One region of the Mesorhizobium sp. M1428 genome, then DNA from elsewhere that is predicted to be linked to it. Evidence: predicted binding sites of a transcription regulator. Region 1 holds the regulator's gene; each other region holds the start of a gene.
The links. The regulator PhoB, encoded in region 1, activates phosphate uptake and scavenging genes when phosphate is short. The targets are predictions, from matches to a motif close to TGTCATNNANCTGTCAT.

Region 1 (5,849 bases):
GAGAAGACGAAGATCGAGGTCAAGAACCTCAACTTCTACTACGGCCAGAGCAAGGCGCTAAAGGACATCAGCCTGTCGCTGCCCGAGCGCAGCGTCACGGCCTTCATTGGGCCTTCGGGCTGCGGGAAATCGACGCTGCTGCGTGTGTTCAACCGCATCTATGAGCTCTACCCGAAACAGACAGCCGAGGGCCAGGTGCTGCTCGACGGCAAAAACATTCTCGACCGGTCGCAGGATCTCAACCTCCTCAGGACCAAGATCGGCATGGTGTTCCAGAAGCCGACGCCGTTCCCGATGTCGATCTACGAGAACATCGCCTTCGGCGTCAGGCTCTACGAAAACCTCGGCAAGTCCGAGATGGACGGCCGCGTCGAACAGGCGTTGAAGCGCGCCGCGCTGTGGAGCGAGGTCAAGGACAAACTCAACGCCAGCGGCTTGAGCCTGTCCGGCGGCCAGCAGCAGCGGCTCTGTATCGCCCGCACCGTGGCCGTGAAGCCGGAAGTCATTCTGCTCGACGAACCGGCGTCCGCACTCGACCCATTGTCGACCGCCAAGATCGAGGAACTGATCGACGAATTGCAAGCCGACTACACGATCGTCATCGTCACCCACAACATGCAGCAGGCGGCGCGCGTGTCGCGCCAGACCGCCTTCATGTATCTGGGTGAACTGGTCGAGTTCGACCGGACCGAGAAGATCTTCACGTCGCCCCGCGAGAAGCGCACGCAGGATTATATCACCGGCCGCTTCGGCTGAGCCGTTCCGATCATGCATATGAGGACAGGACCATGGGCGAACACACAGTCGCTTCTTTCGACGAGGATCTCGAGCAGATCAGCAAGCTGATCCGCGACATGGCCGACCTCGCCGGTTCGATGGTCGGCGGGGCGACCAAGGCCCTGTTGAATTCCGACAACGTGTTGGCGCAACGCGTCGTTTCCGACGACGCCATCATGGATGCGCGTCAACGCGAACTGGACGACCGCGCCATCACCCTGATCGCCAAACGCCAGCCGATGGCCCACGATCTTCGCCATGTGGTCGGAGCGATCCGCATGGCCGGCGACCTCGAACGCATCGGCGACCTTGCCAAGAATATCGCCAAGCGTGTGAGTGCGGTCGGCCTCAGCGTCACGCCGCGCGACTTGTCGCATTCCATCGACGCGATGGCGCAGCTGGTGCTCATCCAGGTGCAGGGCGTCATCGAGGAGTATGCTGCAGGCGATGCGGCCGCGTTGGCCAAGCTGCGTGCCGCCGACGAGCGCATTGACGTCAAATACACGTCCGTGTTCCGCGAGCTATTGACCTACATGATGGAAGATCCGCGCAACATCACCGCTTGCACGCACCTGCTGTTCTGCGCCAAGAATCTGGAGCGGATCGGCGACCATGTCACCAACATCGCCGAAAATGCGTATTATGTGCTGACCGGCGAGCAATTGCCGGTCAATCGTCCGAAGCAGGACGAAACGACAATGTCCGCGCCGGTGACATGATGGGGGTGCCCAGCTGATGATCGCACCACGAGTAATGGTGGTGGAGGACGAGGAGCCGTTGGGTGTGCTGCTCCGCTACAATCTCGAATCCGAAGGCTACCAGGTCGAGGTGGTGACACGCGGCGACGAAGCCGAGATCCGTTTGCAGGAGAATGTGCCCGACCTTCTGGTGCTCGACTGGATGATACCAGCGGTTTCCGGCATCGAGCTCTGCCGCCGGTTGCGGGTGCGCCCCGAAACCGAGCGGCTGCCGATCATCATGCTGACCGCGCGCGGCGAGGAGAGCGACCGGGTGCGCGGTCTTTCGACCGGCGCCGACGACTATCTGGTCAAACCGTTTTCTACACCGGAATTCATGGCCAGGGTCAAGGCGCTGCTGCGCCGCGCCAAGCCGGAAGTGCTGTCCAGCGTGCTGAAGGTCGGCGACATCGTGCTCGATCGCGAATCGCACAGGGTCTATCGCAAGAAGAGCGAGATCAGGCTCGGACCGACCGAATTCCGGCTGCTGGAGTTTATGATGCGGCATCCGGGCCGCGTCTTCTCGCGCAGCCAGTTGCTCGATAATGTCTGGGGCGAGACGATCTACATCGACGAACGCACAGTGGACGTCCATGTCGGCCGGCTGCGCAAAGCCGTCAATAACGGCCGCATGCCGGATGTCATCCGCACCATCCGCGGTGCCGGTTATGCGATCAGGGAAGATTGATCCGCCTGGTCAGGCGACGTTCTTTCGGACGCCGGGCCTCATTTGCGCGCCCGGCGCGAAAATCTCCTGGTCGACGAAGCTTAACGCCCGCATCGCGCAGCCTTCGCGGATCAGCGGCAATTCGTTCGGCTCAGTGTCGAAAGAGATCGAGCCGGAATGCTGGCCGCCGGCGGTCTGTGCGATTGCCTTGCGCAAGGCCGGCTCGATCAGATCGAAGGCGGCGGCACTGGCGCCGACCATCGCGACCGGTGCCGGATCGATCAGCGCGAACAGCGAGCCGAGACCGAAACCCAGCGCTTCGCCGGCCTTGCAGTAGGCCTCGCGTTCCGGCCCATCTTTCTCGCGCGCCCGGGCCGCCAGGGCGCGCATGTCGGCGTCGCTGACGTCGGCGACCGGTTCGCTGTCTTCGCTCATCTGCCTGGCGTTGCGCCAGATGGCGTAGTTGCCGGCATAGGCCTCGATGCAGCCGCGTCGTCCGCAACGGCAGAGCGCGCCGCCTGGACGATGGATCATGTGGCCAAACTCGCCGCCCGAGGAATGCGTGCCGGTGAACAGCTCGCCCTTCAACACTAGCCCCATGCCGATGCCATGCGAAAGCAGGATGGCGATGAAGTCGTCGCGATAGCGGTCCGGCTTGCGCCAGCGCAGAGCCACCGCCATCATATTGCAGTCGTTCTCCACCGTTGCCGGGATGCCGAATTCGTCCTCCAGCATGTCGGCAAAGGCAATGTCGGTCTGCGGCGTGATCGGCGACCACAGCATGGCGCGTGCAGGGGAGTCGGTAATGCCCTGGATAGCTAGGGCGATGCGGGCGACACTGCGGACGTCAAGGTCTGGATCCTCAAGTCGGCGCCGGACGATGGCCATGCATTCGCGGATCAGTTCGTCGCGCGGCATGGTCAGCGTGTCCAGCCGGCGCTGTTCCTCGGCGACCACCTGTCCCGCATAGTCGATAATGGCGGCCGACAGGAAATTCAGCGACAACACCACGGTCAACACCGCCGCAGCTTCCGGGTTGAGGGCGAGGCCGACCTGCGGACGACCGCGTTTCAACGAAACGGGCTCGCTTGCCTTGCTCTCGGCGAGGATGCCTTCCCGTATCAGGTCGGAGGAGATCGCCGATATGGTCGAATGGCTGAGGCCGGTGGTTGCTGCGATCTCAGTACGCGATGGCTGGCCGGCCCGGCGCACCGCCGAGATCACCATCGCCCGGTTGCGCCGGCGCAAATCGTCATGGCGGATTCCGACCGACATCGTTTTGCTTTCCTCCCGGTTGCCGCGGCCGCTCATGAACCGGAAGCCGTCGGTAATGTCCGACAAACAGTGTCGGATGCAGGCAAATAGTGTCAGATGCGGGTGGCGCTGTCATCGTTTATTCCGACGCTCGAAAAAACTCGCAAAGTCATCAAAATCCATCAGAATCGATGTTGACAGCAGCCGGAGATCGGGCCAGTATTTTTTCGAGGCTCGAAAAAATTAGAGCTTCTAAGCTGGTCTTTGAGCCAATTGGTCACGCCGTACGCGGCGCAGGGAGGATATGATGAAGAAATTCACGACCGCCATTCTGGCGGGTGTCGCCATGACGCTGGCGCTGGCGTCGGTGGCGCAGGCTAAAGACAAGGTCATCGGCGTTTCCTGGTCGAACTTCCAGGAAGAGCGCTGGAAGACCGACGAGGCCGCAATGAAGGCGGCCATCGAGGCCGCCGGCGACAAGTATATTTCCGCCGACGCGCAGTCCAACCCCGGCAAGCAGCTCACCGACGTCGAGAGCCTGATCTCGCAGGGCGCCAACGCACTGATCATCCTTGCGCAGGACGCCTCGGCCATCGGGCCGGCCGTGCAGAAGGCGCTGGACGAAGGTATTCCGGTTGTCGGCTACGACCGGCTGATCGAGAACAAGGACGTCTTTTACCTGACCTTTGACAACAAGGAAGTCGGCCGCATGCAGGCCCGCGAAGTGTTCAAGGTGAAGCCGGAAGGCAACTACGTCTTCATCAAGGGCTCGGGTGCCGATCCGAATGCCGATTTCCTGTTTGCCGGTTCGATGGAAGTGCTGAAGGACGCTATCGACAGCGGCAAGATCAAGAATGTCGGCGAGGCCTATACCGACGGCTGGCTGCCGGCCAACGCCCAGAAAAACATGGAACAGTTCCTGACGGCGAACGACAACAAGGTCGATGCAGTGGTCGCGGCCAATGACGGTACTGCCGGCGGCGTCGTCGCAGCATTGACGGCGCAAGGGTTGGCTGGATCTGTTCCGGTCTCGGGCCAGGACGGCGACCACGCCGCGCTGAACCGCATCGCGCTCGGCACACAGACTGTGTCGGTGTGGAAGGATGCGCGCGAGCTCGGCAAGAACGCCGCCGAGATCGCCTCGCAACTGGCCGACGGCAAGCAGATGACCGACATTGCCGGCGTGAAGGATTTCACCACGCCCGGCGGCAATACCGTCAAGTCGCTGTTCCTGACCCCGGTCGCCATCACCAAGGATAACCTCAACGTCGTCATCGACGCCGGCTGGATCAAGAAAGAAGAGGTCTGCGCCGGCGTGGCGGCGGGCACTGTTGCAGTCTGCAACTGAGCCGACGTTTCCGAGACGTCCGAACGCCGCGGCCGCTCGCCGCGGCGTTTTTTCAACAAGAGTTGTTTTTCCGCTTCCGGCGGATAACTTCTAGGCCGCTTCCGGCATCCGCGGCAGACGGCAACCCGGCGGGAGAAACATGATGACCGACACGACTTCCAACACGCCGGTCGACAGCACGGCAGACCGGGCGCGTGAATCCGAGCTCGGCATCGTTGCCCGATTTCTCAAGGCAACCGAACTCGACACGCGCATGCTCGGCATGGTCGGCGCGCTGCTGGTCATCTGGGTCGGGATCCACATACTCTCGGGTGGGCTTTTCCTCACGCCGCGCAATCTCTGGAACTTGTCGGTGCAGACCTCCTCGGTCGCGATCATGGCGACCGGCATGGTGCTGGTCATCGTGATGCGCAACATCGATCTTTCGGTCGGCTCCGTCGAAGGCGTGATCGGCATGGTGATGGGCGTGGCGCAGGCCGAATTCCTCATCCGCGTCATGGAGTTCCAGCTTGGAAATCCCTGGATATGGATCATCGCGCTGGCTGCCGGCGTGGCGCTCGGCCTCCTGATCGGCGCGTTCCAGGGCTTTATCATCGCCTATCTCGAGGTTCCGGCCTTCATCGTGACGCTGGGCGGCCTGCTGGTCTGGCGCGGCATGGCATGGTTGATGACGAGCGGGCGCACCGTCGCGCCGCTCGACGCCACCTTCCAGCTCATGGGCGGCGGGCCGCGTGGCTCGATCGGCGCAACCGCAAGCTGGATCGTCGGCATTCTCGCCTGTGTGGGCGTCGCCTTCATGCTGCTCAACGGCCGGTCGCAGCGCAAGCGGTTCAAATTTCCGCTGCGCCCCGTCTGGGCGGAGACCCTGCTCGGTGTTGTCGCCTGTGCCGCCATCCTCGGCGCTGTCTGGATCGCCAATTCCTATCCCTGGCCGATCGGCATCGTTCGCCAGTACGCCCAGCGGAACGGCATCACCCTCCCCGAAGGCGGGCTGTTCATCGCCCATGGCATCGCCATACCGGTGCTGATCGCTGTCGCAGTCGGCATCGTCATGACCTTCATCACC
Region 2 (5,849 bases), on a different contig from region 1:
GGTCGGTGATGAAGCCGCGCGCGATGTTGACGCGCTGCTGCTCGCCGCCGGAGAAGGTTGCCGGCGGCAGCGCCCAGAGTTTTTCCGGCAGGTTCAGCTGCGCCAGCAAGGCGCGCGCCTTTTCGCGCGCGACCTCGCGCTCTTCGCCGCGCTCGACCAGCGGTTCGGCGACGACATCGAGCGCCGAGACGCGCGGTACAGTGCGCAGGAACTGGCTGACATAGCCGATGGTGAGCCGGCGCACCGCAAGCACGGTGCGCGGGCTGGCCGTGGCGAGATCGATGAGCCCACCCTCATGCTGGACGATGATCTGGCCTTCATCGACGGCATAATTGCCGTAGAGCATTTTCAGGATCGAGCTCTTGCCGGCGCCGGACGGGCCGCCGAGCACGGCGCATTCGCCGGCCCTGATCGCGAACGAGACACCGGCGACCACCGGCAGTTTGATGCCGTCGCGCAGATGCATGGTGAAGCTCTTGGCGACATCGGAGACAACGAGCGGGGTTGCCATCTTCACACCTGCAGAATGGAAGAAACAAGAAGCTGGGTGTAGGGCGCGCGCGGATCGTCGAGGACGCGGTCGGTGAGGCCGCTTTCGACGACGCGGCCGTCCTTCATCACCATCATGCGCTGCGACAACAGCCGCGCCACGGCGAGATCGTGGGTGACGACGATGGCAGCGAGGCCGAGATCGGTGACAAGGCCGCGCAGCAGGTCGAGCAGGCGCGCCTGCACCGAAACATCGAGGCCGCCGGTCGGCTCGTCCATGAACACCAGCCGCGGCCCGGTAACGAGATTGCGGGCGATCTGCAGGCGCTGGCGCATGCCGCCGGAAAAGGCGCGAGGCTCGTCGTCGATGCGGTCTTCGTCGATCTCGACGCGCGACAGCCAGTCGACGGCCGTGGCGCGGATTTTTCCATAGTGGCGGTCGCCGACCGCCATCAGCCGTTCGCCGACATTGGCGCCGGCCGACACCGTCATGCGCAACCCGTCGGCGGGGTTCTGGTGGACGAAGCCCCAGTCGGTGCGCATCAGGAAGCGGCGCTCGGCCTCGCTCATGCGGTAAAGCTCACGGAACTGGCCGTCGCGCATGCGGTAGCTGGCGGTGCCTGAAGAGGGCAGCAACCGCGTCGACAGGCAGTTGAGCAAAGTTGTCTTGCCGGAACCGGATTCGCCGACCACCGCCAGCACTTCGCCCGGCCAGAGGTCAAAGGTGACGTTCTCGCAGCCGACCCGCGAGCCGTAGAATTTGGACAGCGCCGAAACGCGCAGCAGCGGTTCGTCGGTCATTGCGCCGGCTCCGTTTTTTCCTGGGCAAGGGGGGTCTCGGGCGCAAGGTGGCCGCGATGGCCTTCGGCCCGCCGCTTCTCGCAATGATCCGTGTCGGAGCAGACGAACATGTGGCCGCCATGGTCGTCGAGGATGACTTCGTCGAGATAGACGTTCTCGGCCGCGCACAGCGCGCAGGGCTGGTCGAAGGTCTGCACCTCGAACGGATGATCCTCGAAGTCGAGGCTGACGACGTCGGTGAAGGGCGGCAGTGCATAGATGCGCTTTTCGCGGCCCGCGCCGAACAATTGCAAAGCCGGCGAACGGTGCATCTTCGGATTGTCGAATTTCGGTGTCGGCGACGGATCCATCACATAGCGGCCCTCCACCTTGACCGGATAGGCATAGGTGGTGGCGATGCGGCCGTGCCTGGCGATGTCCTCGTAGAGCTTCACATGCATGAGGCCATATTCCTCCAGCGCATGCATTTTGCGCGTCTCCGTTTCGCGCGGCTCGAGGAAGCGCAGCGGCTCGGGGATCGGCACCTGGTAGACCAGCACCTGGCCGGCACTCAGCGGATACTCGGGGATGCGGTGACGCGTCTGGATGATCGTCGCCTTCGCCGTCTCGGTGGTGACCGCGACATTGGCGACCTTCTTGAAGAAAGCGCGGATCGAAACCGCATTGGTGGTGTCGTCGGCGCCCTGGTCGATGACCTTGAGCACATCGTCCGGGCCGATGATCGAAGCCGTGACCTGCACGCCGCCGGTGCCCCAGCCATAGGGCATCGGCATTTCGCGCGACGCGAACGGCACCTGATAGCCAGGGATGGCGATGCCCTTGAGGATGGCGCGGCGGATCATCCGCTTGGTCTGTTCGTCGAGATAGGCGAAGTTGTAGGTGGCGATGTCGGTCATGGCGATCGCTTCCGCTCTGTGCTACCGAATTGAGTTCCAAGACACGTAAAAGGGGCTGGGCTCCGATGACCCCGATCGGATGGATGCGCCTCGGAATACTGTTGCTGGTGTTCGTCGGGGTGGTTGCCTTTGTGCTTCGTAGAATGGTTCTTCCTGAGCCGAGGGAAGGCGCGCAAGGCGAGACCGTCGGCAGCAGTAGCGGTTACGGCGGATCCGGAGGCCATTCCCCAGACGGGGGAAGTCACGGTGGTGGAGCTAACTGAAGTCATTCCGCGGCTTGCCTCTTCTCTTCGCCCTTGCCGGCATTTTCGCGAGCGTCGTGCTCGGCGCGCATGCGGCGCACGAGGTCGAGCTCGGCCTGGAAGTCGACATAGTGCGGCAGCTTCAGATGCTCGACGAAGCCGGTCGCCTGGACATTGTCGGAATGCGAGATGACGAACTCCTCGTCCTGCGCGGCGGCAACGACGTCCTCCCCGAACTCCGAGGCGCGCAGCGCGCGGTCGCATAGCGCCATGGCCATCGCCTTGCGCTCGCTCTGGCCGAAGACAAGGCCGTAGCCGCGGGTGAATTGCGGCGGCGCCTTGGCCGAGCCCTTGAACTGGTTGACCATCTGGCATTCGGTGACGCGGATGCTGCCGAGCGGCACGGCAAAGGGCAGTTCCGGCACGTCCAGTTCGAGTTCGACCTCGCCGATGCGAACCTCGCCGACGAAGGGATGGTTGCGCGCGTAGCCGCGCTGGGTGGAATAGCCGAGCGCCAGCAGAAACCCCTCGTCGCCGCGCGACAGCGCCTGCAGGCGGATGTCACGCGCCATCGGGAATTCGAGCGGCTCGCGGGTGATGTCGCCGGGGACATGATCACCTGGCATGTCGCCGTCGGGCTCGATCAGGCCTTCGCGGGCGAGGATGGCGGAGACGCGCGGCATCGCCTCCGCTTCGCCGGCACGCTGTTCCGGTTCGGCGACATCGCCGCCGGCGGCAAGCTCGGGATCGAGCAGCCGATGGGTGTAGTCGAAAGTCGGGCCGAGCAACTGGCCGCCGGGCAGGTCCTTGTAGGTCGCCGACACGCGCCGCTCGACCAGCATCGTGCCGGTGTCGATCGCCCTGGTGTAGCCGAAACGCGGCAGCGTCGTGCGATAGGCGCGAACCAGGAAGATCGCCTCGATCATGTCGCCGCGCGCCTGGACGATGGCCAGTGCCGCCAATTCCCTGTCGTAGAGCGAACCTTCGCTCATCACCCGGTCGACGCCCAGCGCCAGCTGCTCGACGATCTGGTCGAGGCGAAGTGCGGGCACCGATCGGTCGCCGCGCCGGCGGTCGGCGAGCAGTTTGTGAGCATTGCGAATGGCCGCTTCGCCACCCTTTACCGCAACGTACATGCTATGCCTCCATCGTCTTGATGCGCGTCGTGCGCGGCAGGCAGGCAATCGCGTCGGACGTGGCGAGGATGATGTCGACGCCACGCGGAAAGCGCTGATTGTTCTGCTTCCATTGCTCGACGAAATGACGCGGCATTTGCGCAGGCGCGATCGTCGCCGTCTTCTCGATGCCGGGGCCTTCGAGCAGCAGCGGAGCGCCGGAGACGAGATCGCCGACCCCGAGAATCAGCGTCGTGGAACGGTCGGGATAATCCTGGGTGCCTTGCGAAAACCCGTCGAGCGCCATCATCTCGGCCGCCGTGGCGATCAGCGCGAAATGCGCGTCGGCCGGGGTGTTGGCCAGCGGCGCCCCGGTATGGAAGCCAAGCCAGGATTTCACCGCTGCCGATCCCTGCAAGGCCGGGTCGAGCCAGAGCGGCGTGTCGTTGTCGCACAACGCCAGCGCGACGGCCCCGGCGGTGGCCGATAGCGGCGCCGGCGGGTGGGCGAGGGCCGGCAGCGGCTGCACGCTGCCCGGCCGCGCCATCGCGTCCATGACGGCGCGGAATACGGTCTGGGCGTTGAATACCGGATCGGCGAAGCCGCCTTCGATGGATTGAGTGGCGATATCCATCAGTCTTCTCCGCGCACCATGGTGAAGAAATCGACCTTGGTCGCAGCCGTCTCGGCGCGGCGCTGGTCACGTGCCTTGGCCAGTGCGGCCTGCAAGGGCGCGACGACCTTGGTCTCGACCTCGTTGCGGTGGGCCGGGTCCTGCCAGAGCGCGTCGGCGATTGCCGCCAGCCTTGCCTTCTGCTTGTCGCGGCCGAGCGCATAGCAGTGGCCGACATGGCCGGACGCAAGCCGTACCGTGGCACGGGTGACCGTCGCCTCGCCGACATTGAAGGGAGCGCCGCCGCCGCCGATGCGGCCACGTACCGTGACCAAGCCGGTTTCGGGGCCACGCAGAAGTTCCGCTTCGCAAGGCAGGCCGGCTTCGTCCCACAGGCGGACGATGTCGTCGCCGGTCGATTGTGACAGCGTCGCCATCACGGCCTTGCGCTCGGCCTGCTCTCGCGCTTCCCGTCCTCGCATGGTTAATAGTCCCTTGTCACCAAAAACTTGTCTATTGATATAGACAACTATACAAATTATATCTATTTTCTAATGCGTGTCCATGACGAGTGCATGACACGAGGAAAATGTCTGGGGCAAAAAAGATCGGGGGCGGAAATGATCGGACAAGCCAACAGCATCGAGCGGCGCAGCGGTGTCGCGCTGTGGCGACAGATCGCCGACCAGATCCTGCATTCAATCGCCGTCGGCGATTTTCCCGAGAATGCCGCGCTGCCGCCCGAGATCGCGTTGGCCGGACGCTATGGCGTCAACCGTCACACGGTGCGCAGCGCTATCGCAGCGCTGGTGCAGGAGGGCGTGCTCAGGGCGGAGCAGGGGCGCGGCACCTTCGTGCTGTCGCGCAGGCGCCTGTCCTATCCGATCGGCGCCCGCACCCGCTTTTCCGAGGGATTGCAAGGACAGGCGTCCGAGCGGCATATCACCTTGCTCGCGTCATCGGTCGAGCCCGCCGACCGTCGTGTCGCAGAGGGCTTGGGCCTTGCGAAGGGGGCCGATGTGATACGCCTGGAAACGCGCGGCGAAGCCGATGGAATGCCGGTGTCCCGCGCGGCCGGCTGGTTCGATGCCAGCCGCTTTGCCGGCATCGATGCCGCCATGGCGGAAACCGGTTCGATCACCGCATCGCTGGCACGTTTCGGCATTGACGACTATCTCCGGCAATCGACCGTGCTGTCGGCGCGCCATGCCGATGCCGCCGACCTTGCTGACCTCGACCTGCAGCCCGGCGCCATCGTGCTGGTCACGGTCGCCGTCAACGTCACGCCCGACGGTCGGCCTATCCAGTTTTCGGAGTCACGCTTCCCGGCCGAGCGGATCGAGCTCAAACTGTCGGCGCTGTAGGTAGTGCCGGCCGGTACGAGACCGTGATTTATCTGACTCACGCTGATATCATACCGGCTCGGTCGCGCTTACTTATCAGCGGCTTGGCGTTTGAGGACCGCCTTCCCCCACTCCGTCTCGGCTTCGCCGAGCCACCTCTCCCCCCTCCGGAGGGAGAGGAAGGGAGCCCGCTGACGGCGGGAGAAGGAGGGAGTCTGGTTGAGGAGCGTTGGCTGCAATAGGCTCGCACCCTTCCTCTACCCCGTCGATCGCTATCGCATTCACACATCTGGGTTGCGCTTTGCGGCGAAGCTCGATTCTATTTCGGCCGGAAAAGCCGAAGGAGGGTT
Region 3 (5,849 bases), on a different contig from region 1:
CGTGCGGAAAGCCGGCAAGGTGCGCAGAAAGCGCTTGGTCGCCTCGGTGCCGAGCTGGCGCCGGATATCGGCGGCGAGCCCGTCGCGTTTTTCGCCGTTCCTGCGGGGCATCATCTCAAAATCCTGTGTCGGCTTCGAAACTCTTCCAAGGGAGGAATGGTTCCCGCATTGTAGTAGCCTGGCAAGCAAAGCCGGCGGTCACGGTAAAGTTTGAATTAAAATCGAAAGGTTTGCGCGGCCCGCCATCAGGCCGCGACAGCGGCTGCAGTAGCGCTTGCCCCTTGATTTTTGGCCGCTAAACCTCGATATCGGGCGCAAATCCACACCATTCGAAAATGACGGGAAACGGCGATGAGCGACCAGGCAAAAGACGAACGCGCGCCCGACGAAGCCGAGAAGACCGAGGCTGCCGCGGAGCCAAGGGAAGGCGGCGTCGACGGCGACTATGAAGCGCTTGTGCGGCTTCTGAAGGAAAACGAAGAGCTGAAGGATCGCGCACTGCGCGTCGCGGCCGACATGGAGAATTTGCGCCGCCGTACCGCCCGCGACGTCCACGATGCGCGCGCCTATGCGGTCGCCAACTTTGCCCGCGACATGCTTTCGGTGTCAGACAATCTGCGCCGTGCCCTGGATGCCATCCCGGAGGAGGCCAAAGCTTCGGGCGATGCCGGGTTCAAAGCGCTGATCGACGGCGTTGAGATCACCGAGCGCGCCATGCTGTCGGCGCTGGAACGTCACGGCGTGAAGAAGCTCGAACCCGAGGGCGAGAAATTCGATCCGAATTTCCACCAGGCGATGTTCGAGGTGCCCAATCCCGACGTGCCGGCCAACACGGTCGTGCAAGTCGTGCAGCCCGGCTATTCGATCGGCGAGCGCGTGTTGCGGCCGGCCATGGTCGGCGTGGCCAAGGGCGGCCCCAAGCATGTAGCAAGCGAAGCACCGGTCGAGCCGGGGCCGGTCAATGAGCAGGCCGAGAAGGATGCGTAAGTTAGGGGAGTAGGGGAATAGGGCAGTACGGGAGTAGGGAATAACGCTACGTCGGGTAAGGTAGAGCAATTGCCTACTCCGGCCGTTGCCTTCTCTCCGCCTACTCCCCTACTCAGGCCGCAAACCGCTGCGCTTCTCCGCCATAATAATTGACGTAGCGGGCGCCGATCTCCTTGACCGGCATCACCACGAACACGTCGACCGTCGAGAATTCACGGTCGATGACGCAGCCGTCGCCGATGCGCGCGCCGACGCGCAGATAACCCTTGACCAGCGGCGGCATCGCGGCGATCGCCGCCTTGGCATTGACGGCCTCGATCGGCATCAGATCCATGGAACAATAGCGCCCGGCGACGGCACGCACGTCCCACGATGAATTCGTCCGGCAGTGGTGGGCAAGATAGGTCAGCGCCTCGGCATGTGCCGCCGGCACGGTGCCGTGGAACGACGCGCAACCGGTCATCACGCCGATGCCGTAATGGTTGATATAGGCCCAGATGCCTTGCCACAGCGCCTCGATGGTGCGCTTCGAGCGGTATTCCGGCAGAACGCAGGAGCGGCCGAGCTCGAGGAAGCGCTGGCCGGGATGCCGCGCGATCAGCTTGGTCAGCTCGAATTCGCCTTCGGAATAGAAGCCGCCGGCCGCCGCGGCAATCTCCTGCCGCAGCAGGCGGTAGGTGCCGACGATGCGGCGATGTTCGGGGCCGGAAAGCGAAGTATCGAAGACCAGCAGATGGTCGCAGAGGGGATCGAAGCGATCGGCATCGCGGCGGTCCTGCATCTGGAACAGGTCCTTCCTGGCACCAAGCTCGTCGTAGAACACCCGGTAGCGCACTTCCTGCGCGGCAGCGATCTCGGCCTCGTTGCGGGCGAGCCGCACTTCGAGATTGCCGATGCGGCCGAGCGATGCGCCTTTTATGACGGCATCGGCGTTCCGGCCGACGAGCAAAGGCCCGCTGGCGTTCGGCCGAGCATCACATTCCGGCATGACTGTATGCACGAGTGATTCTCCTTCGAGCCATCCCTCTTGGCACGGGGATACGGTGTAGGTGCAACAGGATTGTGACAGTACCGTGATACGGCTCTGCGGGCAATACTTCGTCGGCTGGGTAATCTATCGACCGTCTAGGTTGTGCCTCAGGCGGCCGCTTGCCCTTCGACCGCATGAACCAGGGCATCGGGGTCAAGCGGCTTGGTGACGAAGCCGCTGGCACCGTGAGCGAGCACGGCGTGGCGGGTCTTTTCCTGGCTGTCGGCCGACAGCACCATGATCGGTACCGGCGGCACCGCGGTCTCCTCCTCATGGCGGCGGATGGCGGCGATGGCGTCCAGACCGTCCATGACAGGCATATGCAAGTCCATCAGCACCACGTCGTAGCGGTGCTTGTGGCCGGTGCTGATGACCGCCTCGACGGCGGCCTTGCCGTTGCCAACCACTTTGACGCGATGCCCGGCCTTCAGCAGCGTGGCGCGAGCCAGCATGGCGTTGATGTCGTTGTCCTCGGCGATCAGCACCGACAGGCCTTGCTGGCGGCCGCCAATGGCGTGCCCAGCCAGCGCGCCGCGCTTTTGCAGCTGCGGCTCGGCGATGACCGGCGCATGGCTGGTCAACAGGACACGCAGCAGTGTTTCGCCGCGCACAGGCCTTGCCAGGAAGGTGGCGTAACCGTTGGCACGGAACTCGCCAAGCATGCCGCGGTCGGTCGGCGCGATCAGCGTCACCGCCTCGCAATCGGCAAATCCGCTCTGGCGCAGGCGCCTGAGCAGCCTGCCGTCGCTTTGCTCCATGGCAGCATCGATCAGCAGCACGTCACAGCTCTCGGCGAAAGCGGTGGCCTGGGCGGCGGCGGCGGCCAGATCGACCGTGCCGCCATTGGCGCGAATGGTGCGGGCGAGGGCTTCGGCCTCGACCAGGTTCTTCGATACGATCACCGCATGCCGGCCCGAAAGGGCGTCCTGGCGGATCTGCGGCGCCTCGACGGCGGAAATAGCGGGAATCTCGAAGACGAATTCGGACCCCTGGCCAAGCCGGCTCGACACGGAGATGGTGCCGCCCATGGCGGTCACCAGGCGCTTGGAAATGGCAAGACCGAGGCCGGCACCGCCATGCGCACGGGTCGAGGTGCCGTCAGCCTGTTCGAAGTCCTCGAATATGCGCTCCATGTCCTCCTCGCGCAGACCGGGGCCGGTGTCGGTGATGGTGAAGCGGATGCGGTCGGTGGATTCGGTGCGGACGCGGCCGATGCTCGCCAGGACGCCGCCGCTGTCGGTGAACTTGACGGCGTTGCCGATGAGGTTGAGCAGCACCTGCCTGACCCTGCCGGGGTCGGCGGTGATCAGCTGCGGCACGTCGGGTTCGACATGACAACCGAGGCCGATATCCTTGGCAAAAACCCGCGCCGCCAAAAGCTCGACGACATTGTCGGCGATCTCGCGCACCGACATCGGCTGCGGTTCGGGATCGAAGCGGCCGGCCTCGATCTTGGAGTAGTCGAGCAGGTCCTCGATCAGCGCCAGCAGCGCGCTGGCCGAGGTCGAGATGGCGCCGACATAGGTCCGCTGCTCGGGCGAAAGGCTGGTGTCGGCGAGGAGCCGGGCCATGCCCATGATGCCGTTCATCGGCGTGCGGATCTCGTGGCTGACGGTGGCGAGGAAGCGCGATTTGGCCTGGCTCGCATATTCGGCCCGCTCGCGGGCGGTGATCAGCGAGGATTCGGCGCGCTTGCGGGCGGTGATGTCGCGGGCGATGGCGCGATGCGAGACGGCGCCGCTGTCCTTGTCGCGCACCGACAGCTCGATCCAAGAGAACCAGCGTGGGCCGTCCGGCGTGCGAATGGCGACATCGGTGGAACTCAGGCATTCATGGTCGGAAAAGGCGGCGTCGGGAACGATGCCGACATCGATGCCCAGTTCGGCCAGGGTCTTGCCGGCGAGGTCGCGCTGGTCGGTTTCGACAAGGTCGGCGAAAACCTTGTTGGCGTAGACGATATGGCCGTCGCGGTCGCGGTGGACGACGAGATCGCCGAGTGCATCGATCAGCCCGCGAAAGCGCTCCTCGCTCTCCTGCATCTCCCACATGCGGTCGGCCAGTGTCTCGATTTCGGCGCGGCTGCGGGCGGTCGTGGCATCGAGCAGGGCCACCGCGCGGCGCTCGGTACGCCTGTTGCGCAGATGCATGGCGAGCCCGGCGATGGCTGTCGCCAAAAGGCCGATGGTGATGAAGATCGGCGCCCCGGTCAGATGCGACAGGCCTGCCAGCACGACGATGGCGACGAGCGTCAGGAAGGGCAGGCCTTCGCGGTTGGCGGCCGGTAGTTCCGGCGCCAGCGGTGGCGCGGCGACAAGTTGCCGTCCTGGTGCCTCGGGGGCCGTCCCGTCGGCCCGTTCGGCTGGTTCCGCATCTCTGATGCCGGGTTCCGCAATCATACGGAACTCCTGCCAGACAGAGCTTATCGAAGGTTGTGGTTGATCGTTCGAATTTTAGCGGTCGCGCTCTTTTTTGTCCCTTTGGAGGCTCATATGTCCACCACCACGCGGCCGCGGATCTTACCCTCGACGATGTCATGCGCGGCGCCGATGATGCCGTCGAAGCCGATGCTCGTCGACAGGCTGGCAAGCTTTGCGTGATCGAGATCGGCGCCGATGCGGCGCCAGGCCTCGAGGCGGACCGCCTTGGGCGCCATCACCGAATCGATGCCGAGCAGCGAGACGCCGCGCAGGATGAAGGGGGCGACGCTTGCCGGCAGGTCCATGCCGCCGGCGAGGCCGCAAGCGGCGACGGCGCCGCCATAGGAGGTCATCGACAGAATGTTGGCCAGCGTGTGACTGCCGACCGCATCGACGCCGCCGGCCCAGCGTTCCTTGGCGAGTGGTTTTGCCGGCTGGGTAAGCTCGTCGCGTGAAATCACTTCCGCGGCGCCGAGGTCGGTTAGATAGGGGCTTTCGGCACTGCGACCGGTCGAGGCGACGACGTGATAGCCGAGGCTGGACAGGATCGAGACCGCGACCGAGCCGACGCCGCCGGCAGCGCCCGTCACCACCACCGGGCCGCGATCGGGCACGATGTCGTGGCGCTCCAGCGCGATGACGCAAAGCATGGCGGTGTAGCCGGCCGTGCCGACCGCCATCGCTTCATGCGGGCTCATGCCGTCCGGCAGCGGCACCAGCCAGTCGCCCTTGACGCGGGCGCGTCCGGCATAGGCGCCGAAATGCGTCTCGCCGACGCCCCAGCCGTTCAATATGACCTTGTCACCCTTGCGCCAGTCGGGATTGGAAGACGAGATGACGGTGCCGGCGAAATCGACGCCCGGCACCAGCGGCCAGCGGCGGATCACCGGCGCCTTGCCGGTGATTGCAAGGCCGTCCTTGTAGTTCACCGTCGTCGCCTCGACCGCGACGGTGACGTCGCCCTCCATCAGGTCTGCCTCGGTAAGCTCGGTCACCGCGACCGACTGGTTTTTCTCGGCGTCGCGCGAAACGAGGATGGCTTTGAAGGTTTCGGGCATTTTTTCTCCTCGGGCTTGCAGATCAGAATGTGCGGCGCCAGGCGAGTGAGGTCAATCGCCCGACGTTCCGCGCCGCCAGCCAATGAGTTCGTCGAAGACGACCAGCACGGCACCGACCGAAATGAAGGCGTCGGCGAGGTTGAAGACGGCGAAGGACCAGACCGGCGTATGAAACAGGACATAGTCGATGACGTGGCCATAGGCAGCGCGGTCGATCAGGTTGCCGAGCGCGCCGCCGACGATCAGTGCGAAGCCGATGCGGGCAAGCAGGTGACCGGGCGGCGTGCGGGCCGCAAGACAGAGCACGAAAGCGACCACCAGAACCGCGACGACCACCAGGCCGGTGTCGCCGAAGGA

Region 2: the regulator PhoB is predicted to act here: its motif matches at 4,721-4,737, upstream of phnG (phosphonate C-P lyase system protein PhnG).
Region 3: the regulator PhoB is predicted to act here: its motif matches at 2,039-2,055, upstream of olsB (l-ornithine N(alpha)-acyltransferase).

The regions. Positions count from the first base shown of each region.
Region 1 covers NZ_JAMYKT010000017.1:52,503-58,351, forward strand. The annotation lists gene pstB (phosphate ABC transporter ATP-binding protein PstB) at 1-756, shown strand, start outside; gene phoU (phosphate signaling complex protein PhoU) at 789-1,496, shown strand; gene phoB (phosphate regulon transcriptional regulator PhoB) at 1,513-2,202, shown strand; gene NKG60_RS22500 (ROK family protein) at 2,212-3,456, opposite strand; gene xylF (D-xylose ABC transporter substrate-binding protein) at 3,743-4,783, shown strand; gene NKG60_RS22510 (sugar ABC transporter permease) at 4,926-5,849, shown strand, end outside.
Region 2 covers NZ_JAMYKT010000055.1:5,519-11,367, forward strand. The annotation lists gene phnL (phosphonate C-P lyase system protein PhnL) at 1-511, opposite strand, end outside; gene phnK (phosphonate C-P lyase system protein PhnK) at 514-1,290, opposite strand; gene NKG60_RS31865 (alpha-D-ribose 1-methylphosphonate 5-phosphate C-P-lyase PhnJ) at 1,287-2,186, opposite strand; gene NKG60_RS31870 (carbon-phosphorus lyase complex subunit) at 2,452-3,564, opposite strand; gene phnH (phosphonate C-P lyase system protein PhnH) at 3,566-4,177, opposite strand; gene phnG (phosphonate C-P lyase system protein PhnG) at 4,177-4,638, opposite strand; gene phnF (phosphonate metabolism transcriptional regulator PhnF) at 4,777-5,520, shown strand.
Region 3 covers NZ_JAMYKT010000030.1:8,047-13,895, forward strand. The annotation lists gene NKG60_RS27680 (hypothetical protein) at 1-114, opposite strand, end outside; gene grpE (nucleotide exchange factor GrpE) at 352-987, shown strand; gene olsB (l-ornithine N(alpha)-acyltransferase) at 1,100-1,975, opposite strand; gene NKG60_RS27695 (PAS domain-containing hybrid sensor histidine kinase/response regulator) at 2,125-4,413, opposite strand; gene acuI (acrylyl-CoA reductase (NADPH)) at 4,503-5,492, opposite strand; gene lspA (signal peptidase II) at 5,544-5,849, opposite strand, start outside.